2 regions of the Streptomyces sp. M41 genome follow, and region 1 is predicted to be linked to the other one. Evidence: riboswitches for the same ligand, from Rfam matches in the RefSeq annotation. Region 1 holds a riboswitch; the other holds the start of a gene.
What was found. Region 1 has a riboswitch for guanidine ahead of ACHBTE_RS29985 (MBL fold metallo-hydrolase). Riboswitches for the same ligand answer to the same signal wherever they lie in the genome.
Positions count from the first base shown of each region.

Region 2: it holds a riboswitch for guanidine, as region 1 does, so the genes downstream of both, ACHBTE_RS16845 (DMT family transporter) here and ACHBTE_RS29985 (MBL fold metallo-hydrolase) in region 1, are expected to answer to the same signal.

Region 1 is NZ_JBIMKE010000032.1:61,203-72,517, reverse strand. Features, by position in the region: gene ACHBTE_RS30025 (response regulator transcription factor) at 1-315, opposite strand, end outside; gene ACHBTE_RS30020 (hypothetical protein) at 553-1,209, shown strand; gene ACHBTE_RS30015 (hypothetical protein) at 1,267-1,548, shown strand; gene ACHBTE_RS30010 (barstar family protein) at 1,695-2,774, opposite strand; gene ACHBTE_RS30005 (PP2C family protein-serine/threonine phosphatase) at 3,111-4,727, shown strand; gene ACHBTE_RS30000 (B12-binding domain-containing protein) at 4,724-5,920, shown strand; gene ACHBTE_RS29995 (STAS domain-containing protein) at 6,003-6,335, shown strand; gene ACHBTE_RS29990 (calcium-binding protein) at 6,688-7,458, shown strand; gene ACHBTE_RS29985 (MBL fold metallo-hydrolase) at 7,571-8,449, opposite strand; guanidine-III (ykkC-III) riboswitch at 8,462-8,528, opposite strand; gene ACHBTE_RS29980 (hypothetical protein) at 8,607-9,197, opposite strand; gene ACHBTE_RS29975 (hypothetical protein) at 9,230-9,406, opposite strand; gene ACHBTE_RS29970 (MepB family protein) at 9,602-10,126, shown strand; gene ACHBTE_RS29965 (TetR/AcrR family transcriptional regulator) at 10,181-10,738, opposite strand; gene ACHBTE_RS29960 (sugar O-acetyltransferase) at 10,749-11,315, opposite strand, start outside.
Region 2 is NZ_JBIMKE010000011.1:156,397-167,711, reverse strand. Features, by position in the region: gene ACHBTE_RS16855 (ABC transporter permease) at 1-77, opposite strand, end outside; gene ACHBTE_RS16850 (transglycosylase domain-containing protein) at 339-2,729, shown strand; gene ACHBTE_RS16845 (DMT family transporter) at 2,763-3,083, opposite strand; guanidine-III (ykkC-III) riboswitch at 3,120-3,191, opposite strand; gene ACHBTE_RS16840 (co-chaperone GroES) at 3,238-3,594, opposite strand; gene ACHBTE_RS16835 (DUF3618 domain-containing protein) at 3,648-3,977, opposite strand; gene bcp (thioredoxin-dependent thiol peroxidase) at 4,073-4,540, shown strand; tRNA gene ACHBTE_RS16825 (tRNA-Leu) at 4,580-4,666, shown strand; gene rdgB (RdgB/HAM1 family non-canonical purine NTP pyrophosphatase) at 4,668-5,273, opposite strand; gene ACHBTE_RS16815 (hypothetical protein) at 5,411-5,815, opposite strand; gene rph (ribonuclease PH) at 5,964-6,701, opposite strand; gene ACHBTE_RS16805 (glucose PTS transporter subunit EIIB) at 6,848-7,081, opposite strand; gene ACHBTE_RS16800 (PTS transporter subunit EIIC) at 7,264-8,562, shown strand; gene ACHBTE_RS16795 (PTS transporter subunit EIIC) at 8,987-10,252, shown strand; gene ACHBTE_RS16790 (MBL fold metallo-hydrolase) at 10,414-11,166, opposite strand.

The DNA.
Region 1 (11,315 bases):
ATCAGCGACACCGTCGAGGGTCAGCGGCGAGCGGTCACCGCGCGCCGCGTAGAGCCGCATCAGTGGATGGGCTCGCATATGCGTGCAGATCAACGAGTCCATCCGCTCCTGACCGAGCGAGTCCGGGGCACCCGCGTGCATCTGGCCGGTTCCCTTCTCCCAGTGCAGAACGGCCATGACACTCATCGTGCCGTGCAGCGACCGAATGAGCCCTTCGACGAGGTACGGCCAGGGCGGCGCAGAATCCGACCTGTTCAGCAGTGCGGCCGTGAGATCCAGCATCTGCTCGTAGTCCCGCGCTGACAGGATTCCCATCCCTACAGCTTCCACGGCTTGGGAGATCGACTCTACTGGGTTCTTCTAATACCGCCGTTCACGGTACGGCGCGACCATCTCCTCAGGAGCCGATCACAATTCACAGCTCGCACCTTGCGGGTGATCCCTCGAAAGGAGATTACGTTGAAAAGGCGAACGATTTTGCGATCTCTGGCAGGAACGACGGCAATTGCGGCGACTGCGAGTCTGGCAGGCGGAACCGCCTCGGCTGTCGCCGTGCCGGCACCCAAGGCTCCAGTGCCGTACGTCGAGGGACCGTTCCTCGTATGGCTCCCCACCGTGCACAGCGTGGGCCAGTCGGTACTGCTGGGCCCGGCGAAGCGACTCAGGGTGCTGCCGCCGGGTCCGGGCGGGGCCGGATGGCCGGCATACGGCGTCTTCGACAAGCCTGCCACGTCCGAACTCCTCTGCCAGCCGGTGGGCTTCGCGGCCCTCACCGGTCCGGGGCCCTCCCTGGGAGGGGCAGGGTTCAGCCGGCAGGGCACCCTCGGTATCGCACTCGCCGTCCTGCAACCTCATGTCCCGGGATACGCCGGCAACATCCTGTTCCGCTTCGCGGAGCTCTCCTCCCCTTCGGCGCAGTCGGCGGATGCCGAGGGTTTCCTCACCACACCGAATTCGACCGTCACTCCAAGCATTTGGCTCGATCCGGCGGAGCGACTCGCGCTGATCGTGGACGCGAACCGATTCGGTGGCCACGTCAGCAATCCCGGCCGCGCCCGACTGCTCGATCTTTCGCGCGCCGCACGCGTCCTGGCCGCCTTCGAATTCGACGGTAGGACCGTCACCGCGGCAGTGGTCAAGCACGCCACCGGTTTCGAAGCGGTGATCACGACGAACGTCGAGAGCCGCCGAGTGAGACTGCCTCGTTGACGACCGAATACAAGCCCCGCAGCACGTGTAATCCGCACACCACAAAGGAGGTTCACCATGAAAGCAGCACTTGTCCGGTCCGTTCTCGGCCGGGCCGTCCTGGCCGTGATCGCCGCAACCACGATGGCCACAGTCGTCGGTTCGAGCACGGCGTCCGCTGCTCCCGCGGCCAAGTCCGGCGTATCGTCCGTCGCCGGGCCGGCCGCCCCGACCGCCTGGACGCCGATCGCGGCGTTCGCCACGCGGCCCGAGTGCGAAGCGGCCAGGAGCCAGGTGCCGTATCCCAGCTTCTGCGTCGGAGTGATCACGGGCGGCTATGTCCTGTGGGCCGATGTCTGAGTCGCGGTCAGCGCAGACATGACCGGGGGCCGGCCTCGTCCGGCCCCGGTTCCGGCCTTTCGTCGCAGACCCGGCCCTCGGTGGCGCGCCCGGTCCATCGGCGGCAGATCCGGCCCATCGACCGCGGGCGCGGCGCCTACGCCGCTTCAGGCGAGGGTGACGCGCATCCCGCCCTCGGTCAGGACTTCGATCACAGCGGTGACCAGGTCGTACGACTCACCCTCCGGCGTCAGAACACAGGAGAGGTGCTCACGCGCCGTGGCGGCATCCCGCCAGAGCAGCGTCGCGGGGCCGGTGTAGCCGAAGTCGCCGCGCAGACAGTCCGCGAGAGCGTCCAGGCAGCCACCGAAGTACCCGCCCGGCCCGTTCACGGCTTCGCCGAGTGCCAGATACAGGGCCGGCTCGTCGAAGATGTGGCGCCCATCCAGCTCGTAAGTCTGTCCCCCCGGCCGCCGCTCGTGTCGCAGCAGGCAGCCGCGCTCGCGGACGACATCCAACCAGGCCGCACGCTGCCGGCTGTCCAGACCGGCCCACTCACCAGGAGCGCCCGGAGGGCCGGCCAGCCAGCGCTCCCAGACGGGCCGGGCGTGCGCGGGTACGGGCTCGAGCTCTCCGTCGAGTTCCACGTCGATCAGATCCGGGCCGAGGGAAGAGGGCTGCCATGCGCGGACCTTGGGACGTAGCAGCCGGTCGGCGAGCGGCTCGCCACGACGGTCCCATATCTCCAGGCCGGCCTCGTCCGGGCTCGTCGCGCGTCCGGCACTCGTCCGCGGTTCCCACCGAAGCGGATCACCGGGAGCGAACCCTCTCAGGACGAGCGGAGGTGCCGGATCTTCGGGCGCCATCACACGGGCGAACTCCTGGCAGGATCCCAACCACCGGTACCGGTCGTGCAGTCGGACACGGCCCCGGTATCCCTCGGGCGGGCCTTCGTGGTCGTCCAGGCCGGTGAGCACGAGACCGTCCGGCGCATACGGTCCCAGGCTCTGCGCATCCTCCAGGAGCCAGGCATCGAGCGCCCCGTCCTCCGGCACCAGCCACAGCCGGCTGCCGACCCAGCCGCGCACCTCGGGCCCGTCCGGAACCCAGCCGAACAGGTCGTACGTCCCACGGCGAGGCTCCCGGAACAGCCCCTCCACCTCGTCGCAGACGCCCAGGACAAGCCCGGTACCGGTGTCCGTCAGCCTGTACCGTCCATGTCCCCGATGCTCCCTGTTCTTCCGCACGGCGGGAATCCTGCCCGGCCCCGGCGCAGAACGCGACGACTTTTCGAGGTCCGTGGGACAAGGAACTCGATGGCGAAAACACGGCATAGTGCCCGACGGATCCCCGAGCCCATGTTTGGTGTGGAGGAAATGTGAAACCTCACAGGGTGTCGCAAACCCGTGAATGGGTAAGGTCCCTTGTTTCAGGGGTAGTCGCAGTCCGTGCCGGAACCTCATGAGGGGCGTCGTTCAGTTGAGTGATTGCGCAGCACACATGAGCTGCGAGACGGTGGCCGTGAAACGTCTTCTTTTGTCTTCGCTGAGTGAGGTGTGGGCCCCCGCGCAGGGGCCCGTCGCATGACTTCTTCCCCGGCCCGCCCCCACACCGGTGCGGTCAGCACGGTGAGCGCCGCCGATGCCCCGTACCCGGTGCTGGTCGTCGACGCGGAGGGTCACGTCGTGGAACTCAACGACGCGGCCCTCGGTCTCTTGCCCACTGCCCGCGTCGGACAGCCGCTTTCGTCCGTCGACTGGCTGACCGGCGCGGACGGGAGTGCGCCCGGCCCGATCAGTGGCACCGTCGGGGATCGGCACTTCTCGGCGTTCCCGTCCCGGCTCACCGGCCCACGCACGGCGTGGTGGCTGGTCGAGGAGACCGGACACCAGTCGTTGGCCAGGGAACTGGCAGCGGAGCGCGGGCGCACGCAGTTCCTCACCGAGGCATCCGCCGCCCTGCTGGCCTCCCTGAACCTCGACCGCTGCATGGAGGTCACGGCGCGCCTCGCCACCGTGCATCTGGCCGATGCCGCGCTGGTGATCGCACCCACGGCGGCCAAGAAGCTGCCGATGGTCCGCTGTGACCATCAAGGAGCCATGTCCCGGGGCACGGTCGCCGAAGCGCCGGATTCCCTGCCAGGACTCGCCGAAGCCCTGCGCGGTTTTCCGCCGGTCCCCTCCCGGTGGATAGACCCCGCCTCGGCTCCAGACTGGGTGGTGCCCGAAGGGTTCGGTGAGGTCGGAGCGATGGCGATCACCCCGCTCCCGGGCCATGGGGTACCGGCGGGCGCGCTGATCCTGCTGCGTCGGGCGCAGCAGGCCGCCTTCACCGAAGCGGAGGAGACTCTGGCCGGGCTGTTCGCCGCCCGGGCGGGCGCGGCGATGTCGGCGGCCCGCCTGTACGCGGAGCAGAACGCGATCTCCGACACACTGATGCGGGAACTCCTGCCACCCGACCTGCGGCACACCGAGGGCGTGGAGTTCGCGGGCGGCTACCGGCCCAGCAAGGACACGGAACGCGTCGGTGGCGACTTCTACGACGTCCACCCGCCGGGAGAGGACTTCCCCGAGACCCTCGCCGTCCTCGGGGACGTGGCGGGCAAGGGGCTGGAAGCCGCGGTACTCACCGGCAAGATCCGCAACACGCTGCATGCCCTGCTGCCCATGGCCGGCGACCACGCCAACATGCTGCGCCTGCTGAACAACGCCCTGCGCACCAGTCACCACACCCGCTTCGCGACCCTCGTGCTGGCCTCCGTCCGCCGTGAGGACAGCGACGTGCTGCTGCGGCTGACCGCGGCCGGGCATCCCGCACCGCTGATCCTCCGCCGTGACGGAACCGTCGAGGAAGCCGACACGGGCGGGACGCTGATCGGCGTCGTCCCGACCATCACCTCCCGCACGGCCCACATCCGGCTGGCGCCCGGGGAAACGTGCCTGCTGTTCACCGACGGCGTCACCGAAGCCAAGGGCGGTCCGTTGGGCGACACCCTGTTCGGGGACCAGCGCCTGCAGCGTGCCGCCGCCGAGTGCACCGGCATGCCCGCGGAGGCGGTGGTCGAGCGGATCCTGATGGTCACCTCCCAGTGGATCGGAGAGGGCCACCATGACGACATCGCCGTCATGGCCATCACCGCACCCCGCGGTGCCCACCTCAGCGCGGTGGACGGGACGACCAGGGGCAGGTACACGGCATGAACTCACGCATCGATGGGCTCGACAGCGCCGGGGGCCACGACGACGTCAACGACGTCAACGCCGTCGACGGCGCCAACGGCGTAAGAAACGACGTCCACGGCGTCGACGACAGACCGGGACGACCCCTCCGGAGCGGCGTCGGCGCCCGCCTCGCCTCGCCGGACGGCGACGAGCGGGGCGAGCAATGGACGGAAAAGCTCTGGACAGCGGTTGAAGCGGGAGACGAGTACTCGGCGGCCGATGTCGTCGCCGACGCCCTGGCCGCGGGCCTGGAGCCGGAGGCGGTGCTGCTCGACGTCATCGGCGCCGTCCAGCACAGGGTCGGCATCGAGTGGGCCGCCAACCGCATGAGCGTGGCCGGTGAGCACGCCGCCACCGCCATCAACGACCGCGTCATCGCCACGCTGCCCATGCAGCGTCCCGTGGCCGGCCGGGGCCGCGTCATGGTCGCATGCGTCGATCAGGAGTGGCACGCGCTGCCCGCCCGCCTGCTGGCCGAGACTCTGCGGCTGCGCGGCTGGCAGGTCGACTACCTCGGTGCGCAGGTGCCCACCGCCCACCTGATCGGCCACATCCACCGCACCGGACCGGACGCAGTCTGCCTGTCCGGCTCCCTGCCCACTCGCCTGCCCATCGCCCACAACGCGATCACCGCGGTCCAGGCGACCGGTACGCCGGTCATGGCCGGCGGCCTCGCCTTCGGTGTCGACGGCCGCTACGCCCGGCTGCTGGGCGCCGACGCCTGGGCTCCCGAAGCGCGCGCGGCGGCGGACCTGCTGGCCGACCCGCTGCCGCGGCCGGCGCCCGCCCACCAGGTGATCAACGACCTTCCGCACCTGGGTGACCAGGAGTACACCCTGGTCGCCAAGTCCTCCACCCGCCTGGTACGCGACACCTTCAAGCGCCTTGAGCAGCTGTATCCCGCCGTGAGCGACTACACCGACGCGCAGCGCGAGCGGACGGCCGAAGACCTCGCCCACATCGTCGACTTCCTGACCGCCGCCCTGTATGTCGACGCCCCCGAGATCTTCGCCGACTTCCTCTCCTGGACCGCCCACATCCTCACCGCCCGAGGGGTGCCCGCCCACTCCTTGCTGCCCGGTTTGGACCTGCTGGAGGAGCAATTGCGCGACTTCCCGCGCGCCCGCCATCTCATCGCCGCCGGGCGCACCGCGCTCGACGCCCGCCCGTGACCCCCGAGACGCTGGACGAACCGTGACTAGCCCTTCTGACGCAGACCCACTCGCGACCCCTTCGCCCAACGGTCCCCGCAGCGTGCGCGTGACGCTCACCGGCGACCTGGACTACGACACCTGCAACAGCGTGCTCCACCAGGTCCGCACGGCCCTCCAGGAGCACGAGGGCGTTCAGGACCTGCACTTGGACTGCCGAGAGCTGGGCATGGTCGACTCCATGGGACTGTCGACCCTGCTCCAGATCCACCGCTCCGCCGGCCGGGACGGCATCGTCTTCCACCTGGACAACATCGGCCCGTCCCTGCGGCGGCTGCTGGAGATCACCGGCACCTACACGTATCTGACCGCCGGTCAGCGTAAGAAGTCCGGTCAGCACGCGGGGCCGCCCACAGGCGCTCGCCACAGCACCTGACGCGGCCCCGACCCGTCCTTCATGTCCTCCAAAGCTTCAACTCCGGACGCGATGCGACAACACCCATGTGAACGCCTTCCCGGCGTTGAACGGGTGGGCCCGGAGAGTGCCTTCCAGTCATCAGCCAGGCGCAGGTGGTGAGCGAGAGGGTGAGGCCGGCGGCGCCTGGCCAGCCAACGCCGCGATCGGCCGCCGTCCTCATCTGACGCAAACGGCCGGTGACCGAGGCGCCACCCGGCGCAACGATTGGCTCCCGACAGGACCCTGTGCGCGGCCCGGCCGCACACAGGCTCGTGGGAGGCGTGGGGACCCATGTCCCGCCCTCCTCCGCATCTTCCGGAGGGACACGGTCGTGAGCTCTGTTCGACGCACGTGCAGATCGTTCGGCGGAAGCCTCTTCGCGGCACCGATGCTGCTCATAGGAACGGCGGTCCTGGCGTTGCCCGGAGCGGCGCACGCGGCACCTCCCACCGTGTGCAACACCCTGACCGCCACCGTCGTGGGCACCGACGGCGCCGACCGCATCGTGCTGAACTCCCCTACGCCCTTGGTGATTTCCACCGGCGCGGGGGACGACACCGTCATCCTCGGTGGCCAGGGCGACCACACCGTCTGCGCGGGTTCCGGCGCGGACACCGTACTCGGCGGTGACGGCGACGACTGGCTGAACGGCGAGGACGGCCAGGACCACGTCGCAGGGCTCGCCGGCCAGGACACCCTCATGGGCGACGCGGGGCCCGACACCGTGGTGGGCGGCCCCGAGGGCGACACCATGTACGGCGGTGCAGGCGCCGACACGCTGGACGGCGAGGCGGGAGCCGACTTCGTCAATGGGCAAGCGGGCGTGGACCGCATCGACGGCGGACCGGGCAGCGACACGCTCCGGGGCGCCGCCGGCGCGGACACGATCAGCGGAGGCGTCGGCGCCGACGCACTGTACGGACAGGCCGGGGCCGACGACCTGGACGGCGGAGAGGCCAACGACGCGCTGTACGGCGGCGCGGGCAACGACGTACTCACTGACGCCGCAGGCGCTGCCGACCACGGAAACGGCGAGGACGGCGGAGCCGACCGGTGCGACATCCGCATCGAAACCCGCGCTGACTGCGAAATCCTGTTCTGACCATGTCCACCGCGAGGGGCGGCGGCAGCGGGAGTGGCAGTGGCAGCGGGAGGCCGAGTGAGTCGATTCCCTCTCGGCCTGACCGCTACCGACGAACCTCGCCCCCGCGCACTCATTCGCTCGGCCACAAGATGCAGTGGGGGAGAGGGTGCCGCCTCGGCCGGTCGCCGATTTCCTCGAGCGCCGCACGGATGTCGCGCAGGTGGCCGGTGGTCATCTCCAGCGGCGGCTCGTCGGGTTGCCAGGTGAAGCGGATCGGGTAGTCCACGCCCGGCTCCCGGGTCATCTCGATATGACATCCGAGGACGTGACTGACGGTTCGACGCTCGGAGAAGTCGATCAGGCGGTCGATGGTCCGTGCGAAGGCCGGCCAGTCCTGGATGTAGAGCCGGCCCGGGTAGACCGTGTCGCCGGTGAGCAGGAAACCGGTCCATCGGTCGTAGAACGTGACCGCGGCCTCGTGGTGGCCCGGAGTGGCCAGACACTCCAGCACACGGCCTCCCAGGTCCACCTGCGCCACGGCATCAGGGTCGGCGCCGAACCCGAAGTGGTCCCACGCGGTGACCAGGTCGGCGCCGACCACCGTGGTGTCGGGGCGGCCGGTGAACTGGCCGTCGGCCGCGATGTGGTCGCCGTGCGCGTGCGTGTGGAGCACCAGCAGGTGGTAACCCTCGCGGGGGTGGTGAGCGAGCCACCCGGTCATGAGCTCGTCGACCACCCGGCGCAGCGGAAAGTACTCGGCGGATGCGGTGGCGCCGGTGTCGATCAGCACCGCCTGAGTGTTGCCGAAGAGCAGGAACATGAACGGCGCCTCGTAGTTGATCGCCATGTTCTGCCGCAGGATGAAGGTGTGCTCGTCGTAGGCGTGAACCTGGATGTCGGGATCCGTGTTGTGCTTGGCCGACGGTGAACCGTGGATCCATCGGACATCCAGCGGACGCGGTCGGAGGGCCGGTTTGGTGAAATCGATCCGGGGATTGCCGGCGCCCATGCCGTCTCCTTGAGTGCGTCGTCTTTGCAGACCGGGTACGGCGCACATCTCGTCCGGGGCAGGCACCATCGGCCTCCACGCGGAAGCTACCACGGCGGTGTTCGCGTCCCCTCCTACGGCGGGGGAGGGGGCCAGGCCCCTGCCCAGGATCGTGCCGTCAGCCCTCGCCCGACCGCGCTTCGAACCTGATGCCCAGGTGTCGGTGGAGGCCGTCCCGCTGCTCGGCCGAGGCCAGGACCATGATGTCGTCGTCGAGATCGGAGCCTTCCTGCTCGACGCAGCGAAACTCCCGAGGGTCGTCGAGGTGGTGAAGGGGACTGAGCGCCTCGATCGCCAGCTGCGCGGCTCCCATGTCGAGGTAGTCGTTCGACGGCTGCTCGACTCCGACGGAGAGGGGCTTTCCGTTGCATTCGAAGTGCATCGTGCCCAGGCCGCACTCGTCGTCGTCGGGATTGTCCTTGTCGAAGCGGTAGTTGGAGACGACGACCCTGCCGTCGGTGAGGGCAGCGGCTTCGTCAAGGAGCCACTCGTAGTGCGCGTCGGCGAAATCCACATCCTCGGAGTGGATGGACACAGCCACGCCGAACGTCTCCAAGGCGCCGGCGACTTCATGACGCCGCTCGATCGGCTCGCTGGCGTAAGCGGCTGCCTCCTCCAGTGCCGTATGTGCCTGCGCGGTGGTGATCATGCCCAGATCCGTGAGGACTTGGGCTATGCGCACATGGGTGATCGGTGGGGTGTTCGCCATGTGCGCATCCTGCCAGGCGCCCGCGTCACGGATCAGCGCCTGCGCCCTCGCGCCGACCAGCCGCTACCGATGCCGGCGACGTGCAGGGCGAGCAGCGTCAGCCCGATCAGCATGACGTTGGTCGAGGTGAAGGTGTCGTTGGTGGATATGTCCGCCGCATTGATGAGGAAGGCGATGAGGAACAGGACCGCCGCGATGATGCCCAGCACTGGGTGCCTCCTTGGGGAGTGTGAACCGGCCGATGGATGCCTGCCACGCGTATGCCCCCGGCGGCTCACCTCACGCACCGTCTGCGCGGGCATGCCCGAGCGTGCCGTGAGGGGGGCCTCGGCAGGGGCTCGGTAGGGGCCGAAGCCGGGCGGATCGTCGCGATGGCAGGGTCGGCAGGGTGGCAGGATGGCGCCATGGTGATGAACGAGCCGTGGGCGGAACTTCACGGTGATCTACTGGCGGCGAAGGCGTCGGTCTACGACCCGAGCGGGCTCGACTGCTCGCTGCCGGTGCCCGAACCGGAGAGCGCCGAGTACGCGGCTTGCGGGTTCATGGTCGACGGCCGCTCGGTCCGGTTCCGTGTGGCCAAGACGACGCCGACGAAGGTGGGCCAGTTCGTCACCGTGTGGCAGCGTTCCGAGGCGGGGCCGATCCGGCCCTTCGACGCCGACGACGGGGTGGACCTCTTCGTCATCAGCAGCCGTGACGAGGACGGCTTCGGACAGTTCGTCTTCCCGCGCGAGGTGCTGTGCGAGCGAGGCATCGTCTCCCGCGACGGCGTCGGCGGCAAGCGCGGATTCCGTGTGTATCCGCCATGGGTGACCACGACCAGCAGACAGGCCCGCGCCACCCAGGCATGGCAGGTGAACTACTTCTTCCACCTCGGCCAGGACGGCCCCGCCGACCCGGCACGCGCGCACGGCCTTTACCACCCGTAGGGCAGCCACGCGCTCCGCACGGCGTTCTCGTCCGGGGTCCTCATCGCACCGGCGTCAGGAAGCACGCTGCCCCGTCGTGGTGATGCGGTGTACGGCCTCCAGGGTGAGCGCGCGGTCGTGGGGTTCGTGGGACAGCGCGCGATGGAGGGTCAGCCCTTCGATCAGGGCGTCGAGTTGGCGGGCGGTGCCGGGATCGAAGTGCTTCTCCAGGTGGAGGCGGCTGCGGCGCATCCACTCCTGGGTGAGCTCCCGATAGGCCGGCTGACGGGCGGCCAGGGTGTACAACTCCTGGGTGAGCACCAGGTCGCGCCCGCTCCCTTCGGACAGGGCGTGGACGAGGTCGGCCACCGCGTGCCGGGCCTGGTCCGGGTCGGACGGTGTGGAGAGGCATGCGTCGAAGACGGCGACGATGTGGTCCGTGAAGTGGCGGAAGGCTGCCCGCAGCAGCTCGTCCATGCCGCTGAAGTAGTACGTCGTCGACCCCAGGGGCACGCCTGCTCGCGCCGCGATCTTTCGATGGGACACGCGTTGGATGCCCTCCTCGGCGATGAGGTCGAGGGCGGCGGTGAGGATGCGCTCGCGGCGCCGGGGGTCGGTGTGTCCGGTGGCCATGACAGTCGGCTCAGACGGTGCGGACGGGGCGGGCAGGGTTGCCCACGGCGACGGTGTTCGCGGGAACGTCCTTGGTGACGACCGCGCCGGCACCGATCACGGAGTTGTCCCCGATGGTGACGCCGGGAAGCACGATGGCACCGCCTCCGAGCCAGACGTTGTCGCCGATGCTGATCGGCCTGGCGGCTTCCAGCTTGTCGCGGCGCGGCTGTGGCTCCAGCGGATGAGTCGGGGTGAGCAACTGGACACCGGGGCCGATCTGGCAGTCCTCGCCGATGGTGATGGCCGCGACGTCCAGCGCGGTCAGGTTGTAGTTGACGAAGGTGCGGGCTCCGATGCTGATGTTGCTGCCGTAGTCGACGTACAACGGCGGACGCACATACGCCTCCTCGCCCAGATGGCCCAGCAATTCGGCGAGGACCGACCGGGCACCCTCGGCGTCCTCGGCGAAGGCGGCCTGGTAGCGCCCGGACAGCCGCACGGCCCGCTGCTGCCTGCGGGCGATCTCCGGGTCGTCCGCGATATAGAGATCGCCCGCCAGCATGCGCTCCAGATTGCTACGCGGGTCCTGTCCGAA
Region 2 (11,315 bases), on a different contig from region 1:
GCCGTCGCCACCCGATAGGTCGCGTACCGCCGGAACCCCCTCAGCGCGACGGCCGCGTACAACCGCCCCGAGCCCACATCCACAGCCCTCCTCGCCCCGCCGGCACCGAAGCGCAGGAGCCTAGTGCGCGAAGGCGAGGCGCGGCGAGCCGTTTTCCGCCCGGCACGGCGAGCCGTTTTCCGCCCGGCACGGACCCCCGCGAGAGCCTGCTCACTTTCCCGCCACACGCGTCGGTTTCCGGGAACGGAACGCCTGGTGCGAGAGTCTTCAATGGGGGCGCATTAGGCGTACGAGGCGTACGGGAACGTACGACGCGAAACAGGAGTCCGGGCAACGACATGAGCGACGAGCAGCAGCCGCCACAGCAGCCGACCCCGAAGGCCCGGCGGCCCAAACGGACGGGATGGCGGCGGATCATCCCGACCTGGCGCACGGTGCTCGGCACCCTCGTCATCGGCGCGTTGCTGCTGTTCGGGTTGTTCTTCCTCGGCTACTCCATGGTGAAGATCCCGCCGGCCAACGCCCTCGCCACCAAGCAGGCCAACGTCTACCTGTACGCGGACGGCTCGGTGATCGCCCGTGACGGTCAGGTCAACCGGGAGAACGTCACCCTCGCGCAGATCTCCAAGCCCGCCCGGCACGCGATCCTGGCCGCCGAGGACCGCGACTTCTACACCGAGTCCGCCGTCGACCCCAAGGCGATGGCGCGGGCCGCCTGGAACACCGCCACCGGCAAGGGCAAGCAGTCCGGCTCCACCATCACCCAGCAGTACGTCAAGAACTACTACCTGCGCCAGGAGCAGACCGTCACCCGCAAGGTGAAGGAGTTCTTCATCGCGATCAAGCTGGACCGCGAGAAGAGCAAGGACGAGATCCTGGAGGGCTACCTCAACACCAGCTTCTTCGGCCGTAACGCCTACGGCATCCAGGCCGCCGCCCAGGCCTACTACGGCATGGACGCCAAGGACCTCGACCCGGCCCGCGCCGCGTACCTCGCCGCGCTGGTCAACGCGCCCAGCGAGTACGACGTCGTCGCCCACCCGGAGAACAAGTCCGCGGCCCTGGCCCGCTGGAACTACGTCCTGGACGGCATGGTGACCAAGGGCTGGCTGTCCGAGAGCGAGCGGGCCGGCATGAAGTTCCCGAGGCCCAAGGAGGCCACGGCCTCCACCAATCTGTCCGGGCAGCGCGGTTACATCGTGCGGATCGTGAAGGACTATCTGATCCAGAACAAGATCGCCTCCGAGGAGGACCTGGAGGCGGGCGGCTACCGCATCACCACGACCCTGCAGAAGGACAAGCAGGACGCCTTCGTCGAAGCGGTCGACGACCAGCTGATGTCCAAGCTGGACAAGAAGAACAACAAGGTCGACACCTACGTCCGCGCGGGCGGCGCCTCCGTCGACCCGAAGACCGGCAAGGTCGTGGCGATGTACAACGGCATCGACTACGTCAAGCAGTACACCCCCAACGCCACCCGCCGGGACTACCAGGTCGGCTCCACCTTCAAGCCGTTCGTGTTCACCTCGGCCGTGGAGAACGGGTCGACCACCCAGGACGGCCGCCCGATCACCCCGAACACGATCTACGACGGCACCAACAAGCGCCCCGTGCAGGGCTGGACCAGCGGCTACGACCCCGCCAACGAGGACGACGTGTCCTACGGCGACATCAGCGTGCGCACGGCCACCGACAAGTCCGTCAACTCGGTGTACGCGCAGATGGCCGTCGACGTCGGCCCCGAGAAGGTCAAGGACACCGCGGTGGAGCTGGGCCTGCCCTCCGCCACGCCCGACCTCAACCCGTACCCGTCGATCGCGCTGGGCACCGCCACCGCGAGCGTCCTGGACATGGCGGAGGCCTACGCGACCCTCGCCAACCACGGCAAGCACGGCACGTACACCATGATCGAGAAGATCACCAAGGACGGCTCCGACGTCATCGACCTGCCCAAGCGCAAAACCTCCCAGGTCATCAGCCGCGAGGCCGCCGACACCACCACCTCGGTCCTGAAGAGCGTCGTGGAGAACGGCACCGGCACCCCGGCCCAGGCGGCGGGCCGCCCGGCCGCGGGCAAGACCGGCACCGCGGAGGAGGACAAGGCCGCCTGGTTCGCCGGCTACACCCCCGAACTGGCCACCGTGGTCGCCGTCATGGGCCAGGACCCGGTCACGGCCGCCCAGAAGCCCCTGTACGGCGCGCTGGGCGTCAACCGGATGAACGGCAGCGGCCCGCCCACCGCGATCTGGGCCCAGTTCACCGAGAAGGCCCTGAAGGGCAAGCCGGTCAAGGACTTCGACCTGGAGCTCCAGCAGGGCGCCGACGTGCCCCAGTACCCGACGACCGACCCGACCGAGGGCGACCAGGACGCCGACGAGCAGGACGAGGGCGGCGCCACCGAGGACCCGACGGACAGCGGCCAGGACACCGAGGGCCAGACCGGTGGCCAGACGCCGGGCCAGCCGGACGGCGGCACGACGGGCGGCCCGACGACGGGCGGTACCACCGACGGGGGCACGGCCGACGGCGGCACGACCGACGGGGGGACGGCCGACGGCGGTACCACCGACGGGGGCACGACCACCGAGGGCGGCACCACGGGCGATCCCGGCAGCGGCGGAACGGACACCTCGGGCGGCGGCGCCACCGGCGCAGGCGGCACGGACACGGGGGGCGGCGGCACAACGGGAAACACGGCCGGAACGCAGGGCGGCACCCGTAGACAGTGACCGCGGAGCCGGTCCGGTGACCGCAGGGCCGGCTCAGTGACCGCTGGTCGCCTTCAAACCCACCACGGCGACCAGCAGCAGACAGACGAAGAAGATCCGCGCCGCGGTGACGGGCTCCCCCAGCACCACCATGCCGACCACCGCCGCACCGGCCGCCCCGATGCCGACCCACACGCCATAGGCGGTGCCGATGGGCAGGGACCGGGCGGCGTAGGAGAGCAGGACCATGCTGGCGACGATGCCGGCGCCGGTGAACAGGCTGGGGACGAGCCGGGTGAAGCCGTCGGTGTACTTCATGCCGATCGACCAGCCGACCTCGAGCAGACCGGCGACGACGAGCAGGACCCAGGCCATGACAAGCACCTCCGAGACGTGGCGGCGTAATGCGGGGGTGCGTCGTCTTTGCCTGCATCCCGGTACGGCGCGTCTCGTCGGGCTCCTTCAAAGCTAGCAAGGAAACGGGAAAAGGGGCTGGTGACGACGGTCACCAGCCCCTCGGCCCGTTGAACTACAGGTACAGCCCCGTGGAGTCCTCCGACCCCTCGAACCGGTCGGCGGCCACGGCGTGCAGATCGCGCTCGCGCATGAGGACGTACGCGACTCCACGCACCTCGACCTCGGCCCGGTCCTCCGGGTCGTACAGGACCCGGTCGCCGGTCTCCACGGTCCGGACGTTCTGCCCCACCGCGACGACCTCGGCCCAGGCCAGCCGACGGCCCACGGCCGCCGTGGCGGGGATCAGGATGCCGCCACCGGAACGCCGCTCGCCCTCGCTGGTGTCCTGCCGCACGAGTACTCGGTCGTGCAGCATCCGGATGGGCAGCTTGTCGTGATGGGTGCTGTGCTCGTTTCTGTTGGCGCTCACACCTTGAACCTACCTGCCTGGGCCGCCTGTGTACGCCGTCGGGTCCGCGTCACTCAGTCCCTGCGGCGCCGGGTGCCGAGAGCCAGCAGGCCCACGAGCCCGACGGCGACGAGGGCGACGGGCACGATCCGCTCGATGCGGGGCGCGCCCTCCTCGTCGGTGAACCGGGCCTTGACATCGCTCACGGCCCGGTTGACGCCGACATAGGCCCGTCCGAGGGTGTGGTCGATGTTCGAGACGACCTTGGCCTTGGCGTCGCCGACGATCGTCTTCGGGTGCACCCGCACCCCGATCTCGTCGAGCGTCTCGGCCAGCGCTGCGCGGCGGGCCTTGATGTCCGCCTCGATCTGCGCCGGTGTTCTGGTGTCCGACGTGTCCGCCACCGTTCGGCCTCCGAAGTGAAGCTGATGCTGTTTGCGGACAGTCTGTCAGCTCCACGGCGAACCGCACCGTCAGGCTCCCCGGTTACGCTGGTTCGATGAGCGAGCGACTCCAGCCGGGGGATGTGGCCCCCGCCTTCACCCTGCCCGACGCCGACGGCAACGAGGTGTCCCTCTCGGACCACAAGGGCCGCAAGGTCATCGTCTACTTCTACCCGGCGGCCCTCACACCCGGCTGCACCAAGCAGGCCTGCGACTTCACGGACAACCTCGAGCTCCTGGCCGCGGCCGGCTACGACGTCATCGGCATCTCGCCCGACCAGCCGGACAAGCTCGCCAAGTTCCGCGAGAAGGAGTCCCTGAAGGTCACCCTGCTCGCCGACCCGGAGAAGACCGTCACGGAGTCCTACGGCGCGTTCGGCGAGAAGAAGAACTACGGCAAGACGTACCTGGGCGTCATCCGTTCCACGATCGTCGTGGACGAGGAGGGCAAGGTCGAGCGGGCTCTTTACAACGTCCGGGCGACCGGCCATGTCGCCAAGATCATCAAGGACCTGGGCGTCTGAGCGTCCCACCCGGCCAGTAGCATGGCCGGGCAAGGGCAGGCGGCCGTGGTGGAATTGGCAGTCACGCTGGGTTTAGGTCCCAGTGGGGTAACTCCCGTGAGGGTTCGAGTCCCTCCGGCCGCACCATCTACTGCGCGAGCAGTTCCCGTACGACCGGCACCAGTGCCCGGAACGCCTTGCCCCGGTGGCTGATGGCGTTCTTCTCGTCGGGGCTCAGCTCGGCGCAGGTCCGGCTCTCGCCGTCCGGCTGGAGGATCGGGTCGTAGCCGAAGCCGTTCGTGCCCGTCGGCGTGTGCCGCAGGGTTCCCCGCAGCTGCCCCTCCACCACTCGTTCCGTGCCGTCGGGCAGGGCGAGCGCCGCCGCGCAGGCGAAGTGGGCGCCGCGGTGGGGCTCGTCGATGTCGGAGAGCTGGGCGAGCAGCAGGTCGAGGTTGGCCTTGTCGTCGCCGTGCCGGCCGGCCCAGCGGGCGGAGAAGATGCCGGGGGCGCCGTTCAGCACGTCGACGCAGAGCCCCGAGTCGTCGGCGACCGCCGGCAGGCCGGTGGCCCGGGCCAGGGCGTGCGCCTTGAGCAGCGCGTTCTCGGCGAAGGTGACGCCGGTTTCCTTGACGTCGGGGATGTCCGGGTAGGCGTCCGCGCCGACGAGGTCGTGGGGCAGTCCTGCGTCGGCGAGGATCGCGCGGAGTTCGGTGATCTTCCCGGCGTTACGGGTGGCGAGGATCAGGCGGGTCATGGGGTCCAGTATCCCGACCCGCCGACCGCCGCAGCGACGGGCCGGGTTACCGACCGACGGGCCGGGTTACCGACTGGTGGGCCGCCCGGCGATCGGAACCCTGTCCGTCCCGTCGCTGTCGCGCTTCGTGCCGGGTGTTACGGCGTGCAGACCTTGGTGAGTTCACCGGCCGCCTTCGTGACACCGCCGATGTCCGGGGTCGTGTCGCCGTTCTCGACGGCCCCCTGGACGTCGACGAGAGCCTTGCGCATGTCCTCGGTCGCCTTGTCGAGGTCGGCGTCGTCCGTCTTGTCGCCGATCTTGTCGAGGTTGTCCCCGATGGACTTGATGGCCTCGTCGATCTTCGTCGGGTCGTTCGACGCGCTGTCAACGGCCTGCTGCAACTCGGTCACGCTGTCGGCGATGGCCTCGGCGGTCTGAACGCAGTCCAGCGCCTTGTCGACGGCGTCGCAGCCGGTGGTCAGTCCGGCCGTCAGCCCGACTGCCGCGATGACTGCGGCAACTGTGGCGATACGGCTCCGGCGGCGTCGGCTCGTGGCCATGGTTGACGTTCCCTCCCTGCTCAGGCCTTGCAGGCCCCCCGTTGTGCACTGGCCGGGCGTACAGCGGTGTGCCGTACGCCCGTACCTCTAGGGACGCGGGGAAAGGCGGCGCGGTTGCCCGCGGCTGTGGCTGTTCTTGGTGCGTCCTTTACTTTTCGAGGACGCCGGCAAGCGCCTTGCGCTGCAGATCGGCCAGTTCCCCGCAGCCCGCGACCGCGAGGTCGAGCAGGGAGTTGAGCTCCTCGCGGGCGAACGGCTCGGCCTCGGCGGTGCCCTGGACCTCGACGAATCGGCCGTCGCCGGTGCAGACGACGTTCATGTCGGTGTCGGCCTTCACGTCCTCCTCGTAGCGCAGGTCGAGGAGCGGTACGCCATCGACGATGCCGACGGAGACGGCGCTGACCGTGCCGGTGAGCGGCTTGCGGCCGGGCTTGATCAGCTTCTTGCCCTGGGCCCAGGCGACGGCGTCGGCGAGGGCGACGTAGGCGCCGGTGATGGCGGCGGTGCGGGTGCCGCCGTCGGCCTGGAGGACGTCGCAGTCGAGGACGACGGTGTTCTCGCCGAGCGCCTTGTAGTCGATGACGGCGCGCAGGGAGCGGCCGATGAGACGGCTGATCTCGTGCGTACGGCCGCCGATCTTGCCCCGGACGGACTCGCGGTCGCCGCGGGTGTTGGTGGCACGGGGCAGCATCGCGTACTCCGCGGTGACCCAGCCCTCGCCGCTGCCCTTGCGCCAGCGCGGGACGCCTTCGGTGAAGGAGGCGGTGCACAGGACCTTGGTGTCGCCGAAGGAGACGAGGACGGAGCCCTCGGCGTGCTTGCTCCAGGAGCGTTCGATGGTGACCGGGCGGAGCTGCTCGGGGGTGCGGCCGTCGATGCGAGACAGTGAGGACATGCCGTCGAGCCTAGCCGCAGACGGGGAGGGCCCTTCCCCATCGCCGGGAAGGGCCCTGCGGGACCGTCCATCAGGGCGGTCGGCCCGGGGCGGACCGCCCTGATGGGCGGTCGGCCCGGGACGACGGTGCCCGGGCGTCACATCATGTCTTCGATCTCCGCCGCGATCGGGTCGGCGTCGGTGCCGATGACGACCTGGATGGCGGTGCCCATCTTCACGACACCGTGGGCGCCGGCGGCCTTCAGGGCGGTCTCGTCGACCAGCGCGGGGTCGTTGACCTCGGTGCGGAGCCGGGTGATGCAGCCCTCGATCTCCTCGATGTTGTCGATGCCGCCGAGCCCGGCGACGATCTTCTCAGCCTTGCTGGCCATGTTCCTTCTCCCTGATCCGAACCGCTTTGTCGCAGTAACCCACAGTTGGCCCAACTTCGCGAGCGGACATGTCGTACCTGCCGAAGGATGGCGTTCACGACATGGGAACCGTCCCGTCGACTGGTCTACACCACCATGGCGACGGCCGACAAACCCAGCCCAGCGGAGCCGGGAGGGACGCCATGAGCGCCGAGAGCGCCGACAGTTCGGTCAGCCCCGCGCGCTCCCGCTGGCACACCCTGTTCCAGGGCATGCAGAAGATGGGCCGCAGCCTTCAGCTCCCCATCGCCGTACTGCCGGCCGCCGGCATCCTCAACCGGCTCGGGCAACCGGATGTGTTCGGGGACGAGGGACTGGGGTGGGACAACGTCGCGAAGGTGATGGACGGCGCGGGAGGCGCGCTGCTCGACGGTTCCCTGGGACTGCCCCTGCTGTTCTGCGTCGGCGTGGCCATCGGCATGGCGAGGAAGGCGGACGGTTCGACGGCACTGGCGGCGGTGGCCGGGTTCCTCGTCTACTTCAATGTGCTGCGCGAGTTCCCGAAGGACTGCCCGCCCGGCACGGAGGAGGTCGCCACCATCGGCTGCGCGACGGCCGACGGCGCGGTGAGCGCGTACGAATATCAGAACCCCGGCGTCTTCGGCGGCATCGTCATCGGCCTGCTGACTGCCTTCTTCTGGCAGCGCTACCACCGCACGAAGCTGGTGGACTGGCTCGGCTTCTTCAACGGGCGGCGGCTCGTCCCGATCATCATGGCGTTCGTGGCGATCGTGTTCGCCTCGCTGTGTCTGTGGGTCTGGCCGCCGATCGGTGACGCGCTGGAGAGCTTCAGCGACTGGATGAGCGACCTGGGAGCCTGGGGCGCGGGAGTGTTCGGCATCGCGAACCGCGCGTTGCTGGTGGTGGGGCTGCACCAGTTCCTCAACGTGCCCATCTGGTTCCAGTTCGGCACCTACACCACACCGGACGGCGAGGAGGTGCACGGTGACATCAACATGTTCCTCGCGGGCGACCCGGACGCCGGCCAGTTCACCTCGGGCTTCTTCCCGATCATGATGTTCGCGCTGCCCGCGGCGGCGCTCGCCATGACGCACTGCGCGAAGCCGAGCCGCCGCAAAGAGGTCGGCGGTCTGATGACATCGGTGGCGCTGACGTCGTTCGTCACCGGCATCACGGAACCGATCGAGTACTCGTTCCTCTTCATCGCCCCGCTCCTGTACGCGGTGCACGCGCTGCTGACGGGTGTCTCGATGGCGGTGACCTGGGGTCTGGGCGTGCACGACGGTTTCAGTTTCTCGGCCGGGCTGATCGACTACGTCATCAACTGGAATCTGGCGACGAGACCCTGGGCGATCATTCCGATCGGCCTGTGCTTTGCCGTCGTCTATTACGCGATCTTCCGTTTCGCGATCACCGCGTTCGACCTCAAGACACCGGGCAGGGAGCCCGAGGACGAGGTCGAGGACGTCACGAAGGGCTGATGAGGAAGTCCGGACGGCTGACGAGGGCATCCCGAGAGTCTGACGAGGACACCCCGAAGGCCCGACGCGGACGCCTCGGGCCCGACGGGGACGTCGCTAGGGCCGACGGGGACGTCGCAAGGCCCGACGGGGACGTCGCAAGGCCCGACGGGGACGTCGCAAGGGCCTGACGACAAGGCCCCAAAGGGCCTGGTGACGACGTCCCGAAGGCCCGACGACGACATCCCAAAGGTCTGACCAAACAGGACACTCCGCGTAGCGCTCCGGTCGCGCAATTACGGGTTCCTTATATCGCCTCCACCGTGCTACAACAGGTCTACACCACTCAGTGGTTTAGACCAGACGCCGCCGTCTCCCTTTCTTTCCCCGGGCGGCGCCGTGCCCTGCCCCAGCCTATGGCCGGGTGGACCCCCTGGAGGAAGTTGTGACCACGGCCAGCGCCGCTCCCGCGGCCGACAAGAAAAAGGGCGCCGCCGCGATGGCTGTCATGCAGCGCATCGGCCGCAGCCTGATGCTGCCGGTGGCGGTCCTCCCCGCCGCCGCCCTCCTGGTCCGCTTCGGCAACGAGGACATGCTGGGCGACCCGGAGTTCCCCACGTTCCTCACGAAGATCGCCGGCTTCATGGCGGCCGGCGGCAACGCGATCCTCGACAACATGGCGCTGCTGTTCGCCGTCGGTATCGCGATCGGCTTCGCGAAGAAGTCCGACGGCTCGACCGCGCTCGCGGCCGTGGTCGGATACCTGGTCTTCAAGAACGTGCTCGCCACGTTCACCGACCCGAACCTGCCCCAGGTGGCGAAGGCCGTCGATGGCAAGGTCGTGATGGTCGACGCACCGGTGGACGCCAAGGTGCTCGGCGGTGTGGTGATGGGCATCGTGGTGGCCCTCCTCTACCAGCGCCTGTACCGCACCAAGCTCCCGGACTGGGCGGGCTTCTTCGGCGGGCGGCGCCTGGTCCCGATCGTCTCCGCCTTCGCGGGCCTGATCATCGGCATCGTCTTCGGCTACATCTGGCCGGTCCTCGGCACGGGTCTGCACAACTTCGGTGAGTGGCTCGTCGGTTCGGGCGCCGTCGGCGCAGGCATATTCGGTGTGGCCAACCGCGCGCTGATCCCGATCGGCATGCACCACCTGCTGAACTCGTTCCCGTGGTTCCAGGCCGGTGAGTACGAGGGCAAGAGCGGCGACATCGCCCGCTTCCTGGCCGGTGACCCGAGCGCCGGCCAGTTCATGACCGGCTTCTTCCCGATCATGATGTTCGCGCTGCCGGCCGCCTGCCTGGCGATCGTGCACTGTGCCCGCCCGGAGCGCCGCAAGGTCGTCGGCGGCATGATGTTCTCCCTCGCGCTGACGTCCTTCGTCACCGGCGTGACCGAGCCCATCGAGTTCACCTTCATGTTCATCGCCCCGGTCCTGTACGCCATCCACGCCGTCCTCACCGGCGTCTCGATGGCTCTCACCTGGGCCCTGGGCATGAAGGACGGCTTCGGCTTCTCGGCCGGCGCGGTCGACTTCGGCCTGAACCTCGGCATCGCGACCAACCCCTGGGGCCTGGCCCTGGTGGGCCTGTGCTTCGCCGTGGTCTACTACGCGATCTTCCGATTCGCGATCACCAAGTTCAACCTGCCGACGCCGGGCCGCGAGTCCGACGAGGAACTCGCCGAGCTCCAGAAGGCGGAGGCGAAGTAGCCGTAAGGCCGTAGGGCCCTAAGGCCCAGCCGAGCCGCACATTACGAAGGCCCCGGAACCGGGTGGGTTCCGGGGCCTTCGTAATGTCGCACGGCAACCCCCGCCACGGACCAGCCCTCACTCCGGACCAATCCTCGCTATGGACCAATCCTCGCTATGGATCAGATCTCGTACGTCTGCCGCGGCGCCGCCAGCTCCACCGGACCGTCGTAGACCGCGCGCGCGTCGGCCAGGTTGACCTGGGGGTCGGTCCAGGGCGGGATGTGGGTGAGGACGAGGCGGCGGGCACCGGCGCGGGCAGCTGTCTGGCCCGCCTCACGGCCGTTGAGATGCAGGTCGGGGATGTCCTCCTTGCCGTGCGTGAAGGCGGCCTCGCACAGGAAGAGGTCGGCGTCGAGGGCGAGTTCGTCCAGGGCGGTGCTGATGCCCGTGTCGCCGGAGTAGGTCAGGACCTTGCCCCCGTGCTCGATGCGGATGCCGTACGCCTCCACCGGATGGGCCACGCGTTCCGTGTGCACCGTGAACGGGCCGATCTCGAAGGTGGACGGCTTGACCGTGTGAAAGTCGAAGACCTCGCTCATGGACGAGGCGGTGGGGGTGTCGGCATAGGCGGTGGTCAGACGCTGCTCCGTGCCTTCGGGTCCGAAGACCGGAAGCGGGGCGCAGCGGCCACCCTCATGCCGGTAGTAGCGCGCCACGAAGTACGCACACATGTCGATGCAGTGGTCGGCGTGCAGATGGCTGAGGAAGATCGCGTCGAGGTCGTAGAGACCGCAGTGGCGCTGCAGCTCGCCCAGGGCGCCGTTGCCCAGGTCGAGAAGCAGCCGGAAGCCGTCGGCCTCGACGAGGTAGCTCGAGCAGGCCGATTCCGCGGACGGGAACGACCCCGAGCAGCCGACGACGGTGAGCTTCATGAAACAGAAACCTCCGCTGGCGGAAAATGAGAGGATCGAGAACTTTGGCGTCGGGGGTCGTGCGGTTTGTCGAGCGTAAGGCGCAAAACCTTTGGTCGCTCCTCCGCCAAGGGCGGTTGTGGGCGAACTCACCTGAGCGGTGCTGCCAT